One region of the Leuconostoc lactis genome, then DNA from elsewhere that is predicted to be linked to it. Evidence: predicted binding sites of a transcription regulator. Region 1 holds the regulator's gene; each other region holds the start of a gene.
What was found. The regulator HrcA, encoded in region 1, represses chaperone genes, less so after heat shock. The targets are predictions, from matches to a motif close to TTAGCACTCNNNNNNNNNGAGTGCTAA.
Positions count from the first base shown of each region.

Region 2: the regulator HrcA is predicted to act here: its motif matches at 1,404-1,430, upstream of FGL80_RS00765 (ATP-dependent Clp protease ATP-binding subunit).
Region 3: the regulator HrcA is predicted to act here: its motif matches at 1,347-1,373, upstream of groES (co-chaperone GroES).

Region 1 covers NZ_CP042420.1:1,602,484-1,605,769, reverse strand. The annotation lists gene truB (tRNA pseudouridine(55) synthase TruB) at 1-334, shown strand, start outside; gene ribF (riboflavin biosynthesis protein RibF) at 337-1,287, shown strand; gene hrcA (heat-inducible transcriptional repressor HrcA) at 1,410-2,438, shown strand; gene grpE (nucleotide exchange factor GrpE) at 2,480-3,052, shown strand; gene dnaK (molecular chaperone DnaK) at 3,142-3,286, shown strand, end outside.
Region 2 covers NZ_CP042420.1:152,938-156,223, reverse strand. The annotation lists gene FGL80_RS00765 (ATP-dependent Clp protease ATP-binding subunit) at 1-1,313, opposite strand, end outside; gene FGL80_RS09025 (hypothetical protein) at 1,467-1,640, shown strand; gene FGL80_RS00760 (rod shape-determining protein) at 1,742-2,749, shown strand; gene mreC (rod shape-determining protein MreC) at 2,824-3,286, shown strand, end outside.
Region 3 covers NZ_CP042420.1:307,048-310,333, reverse strand. The annotation lists gene FGL80_RS01480 (DUF956 family protein) at 40-417, shown strand; gene FGL80_RS01475 (YitT family protein) at 417-1,250, shown strand; gene groES (co-chaperone GroES) at 1,398-1,682, shown strand; gene groL (chaperonin GroEL) at 1,767-3,286, shown strand, end outside.

The DNA of each region.
Region 1 (3,286 bases):
ACAATTAGAAGTCCCAGCAACCATGACCAGCTTAACGCGAACGATGGGAAGCGGAATGCCTTTGTCGGCGGCAACGCCATTAGAAACAATCACATCGTTACCACGAGAAGATGTCTTAAAGCTAGTCGTCCCCATTCAAACGGTGTTGACATGGCCGGTGAAAGCTTTGACGGATGACGAGTGGTTTGCGGTCAAAAATGGGCAAAAAATCACCACCTGGCCAGCGGCCGACACTTATTTGCAGTTAACTTATCAAGGGGAATTAAAGGCAGTCTATGCATATCAAGCTGCCGAACACCACTGGCAATCACGCTATGTGTTTACAAACGAATAAATATGATAGAAACTGTTCAGTTACATTATCCAATGCAAAACTTTCAATCATCGCAACCCCAAGTGGTGACGATGGGCTTTTTTGATGGGGTCCATTTGGGACATCAAGCAGTGATACAAGCAGCCAAAGCCGAAGCTGATCGATTAGGGGTGCCACTAGCAGTCCTGACCTATGACCCGCATCCGGTTGTGGTGTTTAAGACACTGACGCATCCCTTGCATTATTTAACGCCGCTTGACCAAAAGGTGGCGTTATTTGAAGCACTGGGTGTTGATCGCGTGTATGTGATGCGCTTTACCTCGCAATTGGCACAACTTGCGCCCCAACAGTTCGTTGATGAAGTCCTATTGCCTTTACAGCCAACGACTGTGGTTGCAGGGTTTGATCATCTCTATGGTGGTGATCGACAGACGGCCAATATGCAGGTATTAGATCAATACGCTGCTAATCGCTTTGACGTGATTACGGTACCGCCTTTTGAAGAGGCAAACCAAAAAGTGGGCTCTTCGGCGATTCGACGCGCATTAGACGCTGGTGATATGCAAACGGTTAATCATCAGTTAGGTCGTGTTTATCAAACGACTGGCACGGTAGTCCATGGTGAAGCGCGAGGACGTGAATTAGGTTTCCCTACAGCCAATATTCAAACGCCGGAATTAGAATGGCTGCCTGGTATTGGCGTTTATGTGGTTGGGATTGAAATTGCTGGCCAGTGGTATCAAGGAATGGCAAGTATCGGCCGAAACGTCACATTTGGTGATGCCCGACCAATCACTGTTGAAATCAATATTTTAGATTTCAAGCAACAAATCTATGGTGAAGCGGTGACGGTTGCTTGGTACCATTACTTACGCGGCGAAGTCAAATTCACGTCGGTACCTGACTTAATCACGCAGTTACAACACGATGAACAAGCGACACGACAGTATTTTAAAGCACTTAACAAAGGTTAAGTGCTTTTTATTTGGCACTCGAATAAAAAGAGTGCTAAAATGCTTGCATTTTTTTCGAAAAGGGTGTATTATAATAGATGTTAGCAGTTGGTATCTATGAGTGCTAAAACGGAGGTGATGGCATGCTAACGGAAAGACAAAAATTAATTTTAAGCGCCATCATTTACGAGTACACACACACTGCGCGAGCAGTCGGGTCGAAAAGTTTGCAGGAACAGCTTGATATTAAAGTAAGTTCCGCAACAATTCGTAATGAAATGGCTGCATTAGAGTCAGCTGATCTGATTAAAAAACTGCATACTTCAGCGGGACGGATACCGTCAAGTGCTGGCTATCGTTATTATCTCGATCATCTCATGGCGACACGCCCCGCAACACAGCAAGATGTGGCGATGGTGATGCATTCATTTCGTGGGATTTTTCATGAAATTGATGACTTGCTTGATGAAGCTGCGCGGACACTATCAGAATTAACCGGCGCAACCGCTTTGATTTTGAAGCCAAAAGGGTTAAACATCAAAGTGTCGGGGTTCCGTTTGGTGCCGTTGGAGAATCATCAATTAATTGCCGTGCTGGTAACCAGTGACGGTAAGGTGACAAGTCAGACATTCAAATTACCACGCGAGTTAGCGATATCATCGTTAGATAGTATGGTCAAGTATATCAATGATCAGATGATTGGCCATCCGATTCTGGAAGTGTTGCAACTCATGCAATCAGATGAGTTGCCAACGCAAATGAATCGGGTGATTAAGACATCAGCTGCCTTCTTGCAATTGTTTGGCGACGTCTTAGCGCGATCGATTGGCGATAATGTGCATATTGGTGGTCGACTGAACGTGTTGGATTTTGGTGAAAATGTTGATGAAACACAGAAAGTAAAGCATTTGCTAGAATTTCTGTCATCAGCACCTGATATCCGACGTGTGGCGACGGCTGTCCCACATCAGGTGACAGTTAAGATTGGGCAAGAAATCGATGAACCCTTATTACAATCCTTTAGTTTGATTACGAGTGCCTTTCAGGTACCAAATCAGGGAGATGGGGTGATTGCATTGCTTGGACCAATTCGGATGCCTTATGCGCGCAACGTTTTGTTGATGGATGCCTTTGGTGAAGCGCTAAGCCAAAAGATGCTCGAATATACATAAATTAGGAGGTCACTTACGTGGCAGATGAAGCGAAAGAAGCAATGAAGAACGACGAAGAAATCGTTGTAGAAGACGTCGCAGTTGATGATGAAGCTGTAACGGAACAAATCGAAGCAGAAACTGATGTTTTGCAAGAAGATGAGGCACCAGTAGAAAACTCAGAAGCGAGTCAGATTGCAGACCTTGAAGCTAAGGTTGCAGAATTAGAAGACAAGCTGTTGCGTTCACAAGCGGAAATTCAAAATATTCAACAACGTCATGCCCGCGAAGTACAAAATGTGCGCAAATATGATGGTCAGAAATTGGCCGGCGCAGTTTTGCCAGCGGTTGACAATCTTGAACGCGCATTGCAAGTAAAAGCAGATGATGCAGTAACAAAGCAAATTAAAACAGGTGTTGAAATGACACTGAAGACATTGGTGCAAGCCTTAGCTGATAATGGTATTTCAGCAACAGGTGAAGTCGGAGAAGCATTTGACCCAACGAAGCACCAAGCCATTCAAAGTGTTGAGTCAGAGGATGTTGCGTCTGATGAAATTGCCGCTGTTTTGCAAAAAGGCTATATGATTCAAGATCGCGTCCTTCGACCAGCAATGGTTGCCGTGGCGAAATAACGACGATTGTCATGGTGATTCAGCGTGTGCACCACACCTTAAAAAGTTAAAAAATAAAAAGATTAAAAAAGTAAAGGAAGAATTAATTCATGTCAAAGATTATCGGTATTGATTTAGGAACAACAAACTCAGCAGTTGCCGTCCTTGAAGGTGGCGAACCAAAGATCATCACAAACCCAGACGGTGGTCGTACAACACCATCTGTTGTGTCATTTAAGAATGGCGAAACACAAG
Region 2 (3,286 bases), 190 kb from region 1:
TCAGTTTTACCAACGCCGGTTGGACCGACAAAGAGGAATGAGCCAATTGGGCGACCGGACTTGGTCAAACCAATACGATTACGACGAATGGCTTTCGCCACAGTTTGTACGGCCGCATCTTGACCAATCACATGGGCTGACAAGTGCGCATCTAACTCGCGAAGTTGGTTTGCTTCGTTATCTTTCAAGTCACCAACTGGAATGTCCGTTTTATCTTCGATGATTGTTAGGATATCTTGTTCAGTGACAGGTTGTGGCTTAAACATTTCTGGATGGGCTTCAACTTGTGCTTTTTGCGATTCGAGTTGGTTGACTTGATCACGCCAATAGCTGGCTTTCTCAAAGTTTTCTTGATCGATCGCTGCTTGTTTGAGCTTGTCGGCTGAGTCGATTTTGGCCTGAATCGCTTTAGGATCAGCAATTTTCATAGACAAGTTCTTCCGTGAACCGGCTTCATCAATTAAATCAATCGCTTTGTCTGGCAAGAAGCGTTCTGGCAAGTAACGGTCGGATAATGATACCGCGGCAGCAATCGCTTCATCTGTGTAAACAACATGGTGGTAATCTTCGTAACGTTGCTGAATCCCTTCTAAAATCTTAATTGTGGCAGCCATTGAAGGTTCGTTTACCTGTACAGGTTGGAACCGACGAGCAATCGCGCCATCTTTTTCAATTTTACGGTATTCGTTTAAAGTCGTGGCGCCAATCAATTGGAATTCACCACGCGCCAAAGCAGGTTTTAGGATGTTACCAGCATCCATGCCACCTTCGGCATTACCGGCACCCATGATTTCATGCACTTCGTCAATAAACAAAATGATATCGTCATTGTCGGCGACTTCTTGCATCAGTTGCCGCATACGGGCTTCAAACTGACCACGCATTGCCGTACCTTGCACAAGCGCAGACATGTCAAGTCGGATAATCTCTTTTGATTGCAATTTTTCAGGGACTTTATTGTGAACAATTGCTTGTGCGAGTCCTTCAACAACAGCTGTTTTACCAACACCTGGTTCCCCGATAAGCACAGGATTATTCTTGGTACGACGATTTAATATCTCGATGGTGCGGGAAATTTCGCTATCACGACCGATAACCGGATCTAACTTACCGTCACGGGCTTGTTGTGTTAAATTAATTCCAAATTCGTCGAGTAGTGTTGAGCGATTATTTTGTTTATCTTTTTTATTTTTTTGTTGAGTGCCAAAGTTGGCTTGTTGACCATTTTGTGCGGCCTGCATTTGCTCATTCATGGCGCGCATCATATCATCAAAATTAATATTTCCAAATCCGAATGGGTCTTGTGATGCCATAATTATTAAGTGTACCGCTAAAATGCACGATACTTTCCTTTCTATAGCTTACCTATAGTATACCAGGTTAAGATTAAATGACAATTAAATTTAGCACTCTTATTTAACGAGTGCTAAAATGAATTTGTTGTATAATGGACTAGAGGTGAAATTATGGATTATGAAACATTATTAAATGATTTACGTGACGGTAAAATTGATGAAATTGACATTACGCCAGAAACTTTTCCGGCATTTCAACAAGTTTGGCGTGACTTCCCATCCCAAAATCGCATTCGCGGCATTGCGGGTAAAGGTGGGCATATTAAATATGTCCGCGCAAATTAATCGGCAACATCATTGTTTTTTATGCTACAATACTATAAGTTAAGCATAATTTAAGTCATGCGTATTTTTCACAATAACAGGTACAAAAGAGGGGCAGCATAGTGGCATTTTCATTTGGACAACGAAACGTTGGTATCGATCTTGGTACAGCCAATACATATGTATATATTGAAGGACGCGGCATTGTTTTGCGTGAGCCGTCTGTGGTCGCACGTAACACACAAACGAATGAAGTCGTTGCAGTCGGATCAGAAGCCAAGGATATGCTTGGCCGGACACCGGCAAGTATTGCTGCTATTCGACCAATGCGTGATGGTGTGATTGCTGATTACGATACAACGGTTGCCATGATTCGTTATTATTTGCAAAAGGCATTGGGTGGTCGTATTGGTAAGCCATACGTCACAATTGGGGTGCCTGCAGGTGTGACAGCTGTTGAACGTCGTGCGGTGATTGATGCCGCACGTGTGGCTGGTGCGCGTGATGCGTATGTCATTGAAGAACCATTTGCCGCTGCTGTCGGGGCTGGTTTGCCCGTCATGGATCCAACTGGTTCAATGGTTGTGGATATGGGTGGTGGCACAACGGACGTGGCCACGATTTCACTTGGTGGTATTGTTTCAAGCCGTTCAATTCGTATCGCCGGCGACAAGTTAGATGAAGCCATTGCCAATTTTGTACGTAATAAGTACAACGTGACCATTGGTGAACCAACTGCGGAACGTTTAAAGATTGAAATTGGGGCAGCGTCGCTTGAATTAGCACGCACATTGCCAAATGCTTCAGTCCGTGGTCGCGATTTGTTGACAGGTTTGCCTAAGACAATTGATGTGACAGCGGAAGATGTGGCATTGGCCATTCAAGAACCTGTGCAAGAAATTGTCGTTGCCATTCGTGAAACGTTAGAATCAACACAACCAGAAATCGCCGCCGATGTCATTGACCACGGGATGGTCTTAACGGGTGGTGGTGCTTTCTTACGTGATTTTGATAAGATTATTCAAGAAGCAACCAAAGTGCCAGTCTTAATTGCTAATGAACCACTCGATGCAGTGGCCATTGGCACTGGTGAGGCGTTAAAGTCAATTGATGTGATGCGACAAGGATAATCAGTTGTTGGCATATTGTACACTAGCGTAGCGCTTGCGCTGCGCTTTTATTTTTTAAACAAGGGGACAACAAAATGCGTAAAATTTTTTCATCTCGCGCAGTTGTAACAATTATTATTGCTTTTATTGTCATTGTTGGCTTAATTGCCGGATCAAACTGGTGGGCGAAGCGTACCAATACACCGCCATTTATTCAACGTTTTAGCAATGATTTAGCGGGTGGTGTAAGTCGCGTGATTGCGGTACCGACAACAGCAATTGGTCGGACGGCTAATAGTATTGGGAATCTATTGGATACATTTGAAGAAAATCGCGCTTTAAAGGCTAAAATTGATGAATTTGCACAAGATAAAGTGCGCTTGCAAACTGTTGAGGAAGAAAACCGCGAGCTGAAAAAACAGTTAAAGTTGGAAGCGACCTTAACGGATTTCAAAACGGTTACTGCCGTGACTATTAGTCGGTCACCAACCACTTGGCAATCACAATTAGTAATTAACAAGGGTAGTAAATCTGGCTTGAAAAAGGGTATGCCCGTTT
Region 3 (3,286 bases), 340 kb from region 1:
GATACGATTAAAGTATGATAGGTGAGGAGGGTAATCAGAATGGTACAATCACTGAATACTAAAGTAGCGTTAACAGCTAAAGGGATTTCGTATTTAGGTATTGGTGCGCAATACGGTAAATTTCTAGTGGGTGATCGCGCATTTGAATTTTTTAATGATAATAACGTGGCTGACTATATTCAAATTCCTTGGGCGAACGTGACGGCGGTGTATGCGAATGTTTCGCGGCATCAAGTCAGTCGGCGTTTCCGAATTGATACAGATCGTGGCAGTTTTTCCTTTTCATCACCGGAGTCTGGGAAGGTGTTAAAGGCCATTCGTGATCAAATTGGTCATGAAAAGGTCTTAAAACAACCCACTTTAATCTCACGTTTGAAAGCACTATTTAAAAAGAAGGATAAAAAGAAAGGCGTTTAATGAAATTATTACGGCAGTACCAGATTTTACGTTATTTAACGATTGTTGTCGCTTTGGAATTCGTCGCCATTAGCATTAACTTTTTTTACGCACCAGCTAAAGTTGCGGCTGGTGGGGCGACAGGTTTTGCTATCTTGCTGAATGAATTAGTTGGGATTGATCGTGCGGTGACCGTCTTAGTGGTTAATATTTTGATGATCATCTTGGCGGCAATTTTTTTAGATCGTGGCACAACGATGCGCATTACTTTTGGCAGTCTGTTATTGCCGATATTATTGAAAATAACGCCTAGTCATCAAATTTTAACCGATAGAACGTTTGCTGTTTTGGTTGGTGGGGCAATTTTTGCGTTTGGTGTGGCGATGCTTTATCGAGTGGAGGCGTCCAGTGGTGGCACGGCTGTACCGCCAATGATTTTGAAGAAATATTTCCGCATTGCACCAGCGTTATCGTTATTGGTTATTGACCTATTTGTGTCGTTAGGCAACCTACTAACGGATGGCCTGGAAGCCTTTATTTTGGCGGTGTTTTCGCTGATTATTACGGCCGTTGTGATGAACTATATTGAGACAGGTCTTGATCGGCGTAAAATGGTGTATATCACGAGTAACGATCATATTGAAGCGGTTAAAGCCTATTTGAAAGAAAATGATACGAGTTACACACTGATGAATGTTCGCGGTGGGTACACGGATAGCAATCGGGATATGTTGATGGTGATTTTAGAAAATCAAGATTACAATCACTTGGTCCGCGGTGTGCATCAAGTCGATCCCACTGCTTTCATGATTGCTTACGACATTAGTGAAGCGCATGGCGGCACGTTTATATAGAAATACTTAGGTCTACTTTGGGCGACAAAATTAGTCTACAAAAGTAGGCTTTTTTTATTGACAAATATCCGGACAGTGCTATAATAATAGTTGTAATTAGCACTCGCATAAAAAGAGTGCTAAAACTTAAAATTGGAGGTATGTCTCATGTTGAAGCCATTGGGTGATCGCGTGATTATTGAAGTAACTGAAGCTGCGGAAGAAACTGTTGGTGGCATTCTCTTGGCAACAAATGCTAAGGAAAAGCCAGTCACAGGTAAGGTCGTTGCCGTAGGTTCAGGATATGTCCTAAACGATGGGACAGTCCGCGAATTAACTGTGAAGACAGGTGATGAAGTACTTTTTGATAAGTACGCAGGGCAAGAAGTATCATTTGAAGGAAATGACTACCTTGCACTACATGAAAAGGATATTGTTGCCATTGTGGCGTAATTTTTGTGCCAAGTTAAGTCGGTACAAACAACTATATATTTAAACTGTAGATTTAAAATGAATTACTAGAGAGGGAATGTATTCATGGCAAAAGAAATTAAGTTTTCAGAAGATGCTCGTGCTAAGATGAAGGTCGGTGTCGACAAGTTAGCTGACACTGTTAAGACAACAATTGGACCAAAGGGTCGTAACGTTGTATTGGAGCAATCATACGGCGCACCAACTATTACAAACGATGGTGTGACGATCGCTAAGGCAATTGAATTAGAAGATCATTTTGAAAACATGGGGGCTAAGTTAGTTGCTGAAGTGGCTTCAAAGACAAATGACATTGCCGGAGACGGAACGACAACAGCTACAGTCTTGACACAAGCTATTGTGAGTGAAGGTCTTAAGAACGTGACAGCTGGTGCGAACCCCGTAGGTATTCGTACTGGTATCGAACGTGCTACAGCTGCAGCCGTTGCGAAGTTGCACGACATGTCACACACTGTTAATACAAAGGCTGAAATCGCCCAAATCGCCTCAATCTCAGCTGCTAACGAAGAAGTTGGTGCTTTGATCGCTGAAGCGATGGAAAAGGTTGGTAACGACGGCGTTATCACAATTGAAGAATCAAAGGGTATCGAAACAACTTTGGATGTTGTTGAGGGGATGCAATTTGATCGTGGTTACATGTCACAATACATGGTCACAGATAGTGAAAAGATGGAAGCTAACTTAGACAACCCTTACATCTTGATCACAGACAAGAAGATTGCTAACATTCAAGAAATCTTGCCAGTATTGCAACAAGTGGTTGAACAAGGTCGTGCCATGTTGATTATTGCTGACGACATTACTGGGGAAGCTTTGCCAACACTTGTTTTGAACAAGATGCGTGGTACGTTTAATGTTGTTGCCGTTAAGGCACCAGGCTTTGGTGACCGTCGTAAGGCACAACTTGAAGATATCGCTATTTTGACTGGTGGTACAGTAATTGCTGAAGACCTTGGTTTGAACTTGAAGGACGTGACAATTGATCAACTTGGTCAAGCAAGCAAGGTCAACGTCACAAAGGACAACACAACAATCGTTGAAGGTGCCGGTGATAAGGCTGCCGTAGCTGCTCGCGTTGAAACAATCAAGCAACAAATTGCTGAAACAACTTCTGACTTTGATCGTGAAAAGTTGCAAGAACGTTTGGCAAAGTTGTCTGGTGGTGTTGCTGTGATTAACGTTGGTGCGGCAACTGAAACTGAATTGAAGGAACGTAAGTACCGCATCGAAGACGCCTTGAACGCAACACGCGCTGCCGTGCAAGAAGGCTTCGTTGCCGGTGGTGGTACAGCCCTTGTGAATGCTATTTCAGCTGTTGCTGAATTATCAGAAGAAGGTGACATTCAAACTGGTGTCAACACTGTGATGAAGGCATTGGAAGCACCTGTTCGTCAAATCGCTGAAAACGCTGGTCTTGAAGGTTCAGTCATTGTTAACAAGTTGAAGGAACAACCAGAAGGCTTTGGTTTCAATGCTGCAACTGGTGAATGGGTTGACATGATTGCTGCTGGTATCGTGGACCCAACAAAGGTAACGCGTTCAGCATTGCAAAATGCCGCCTCAGT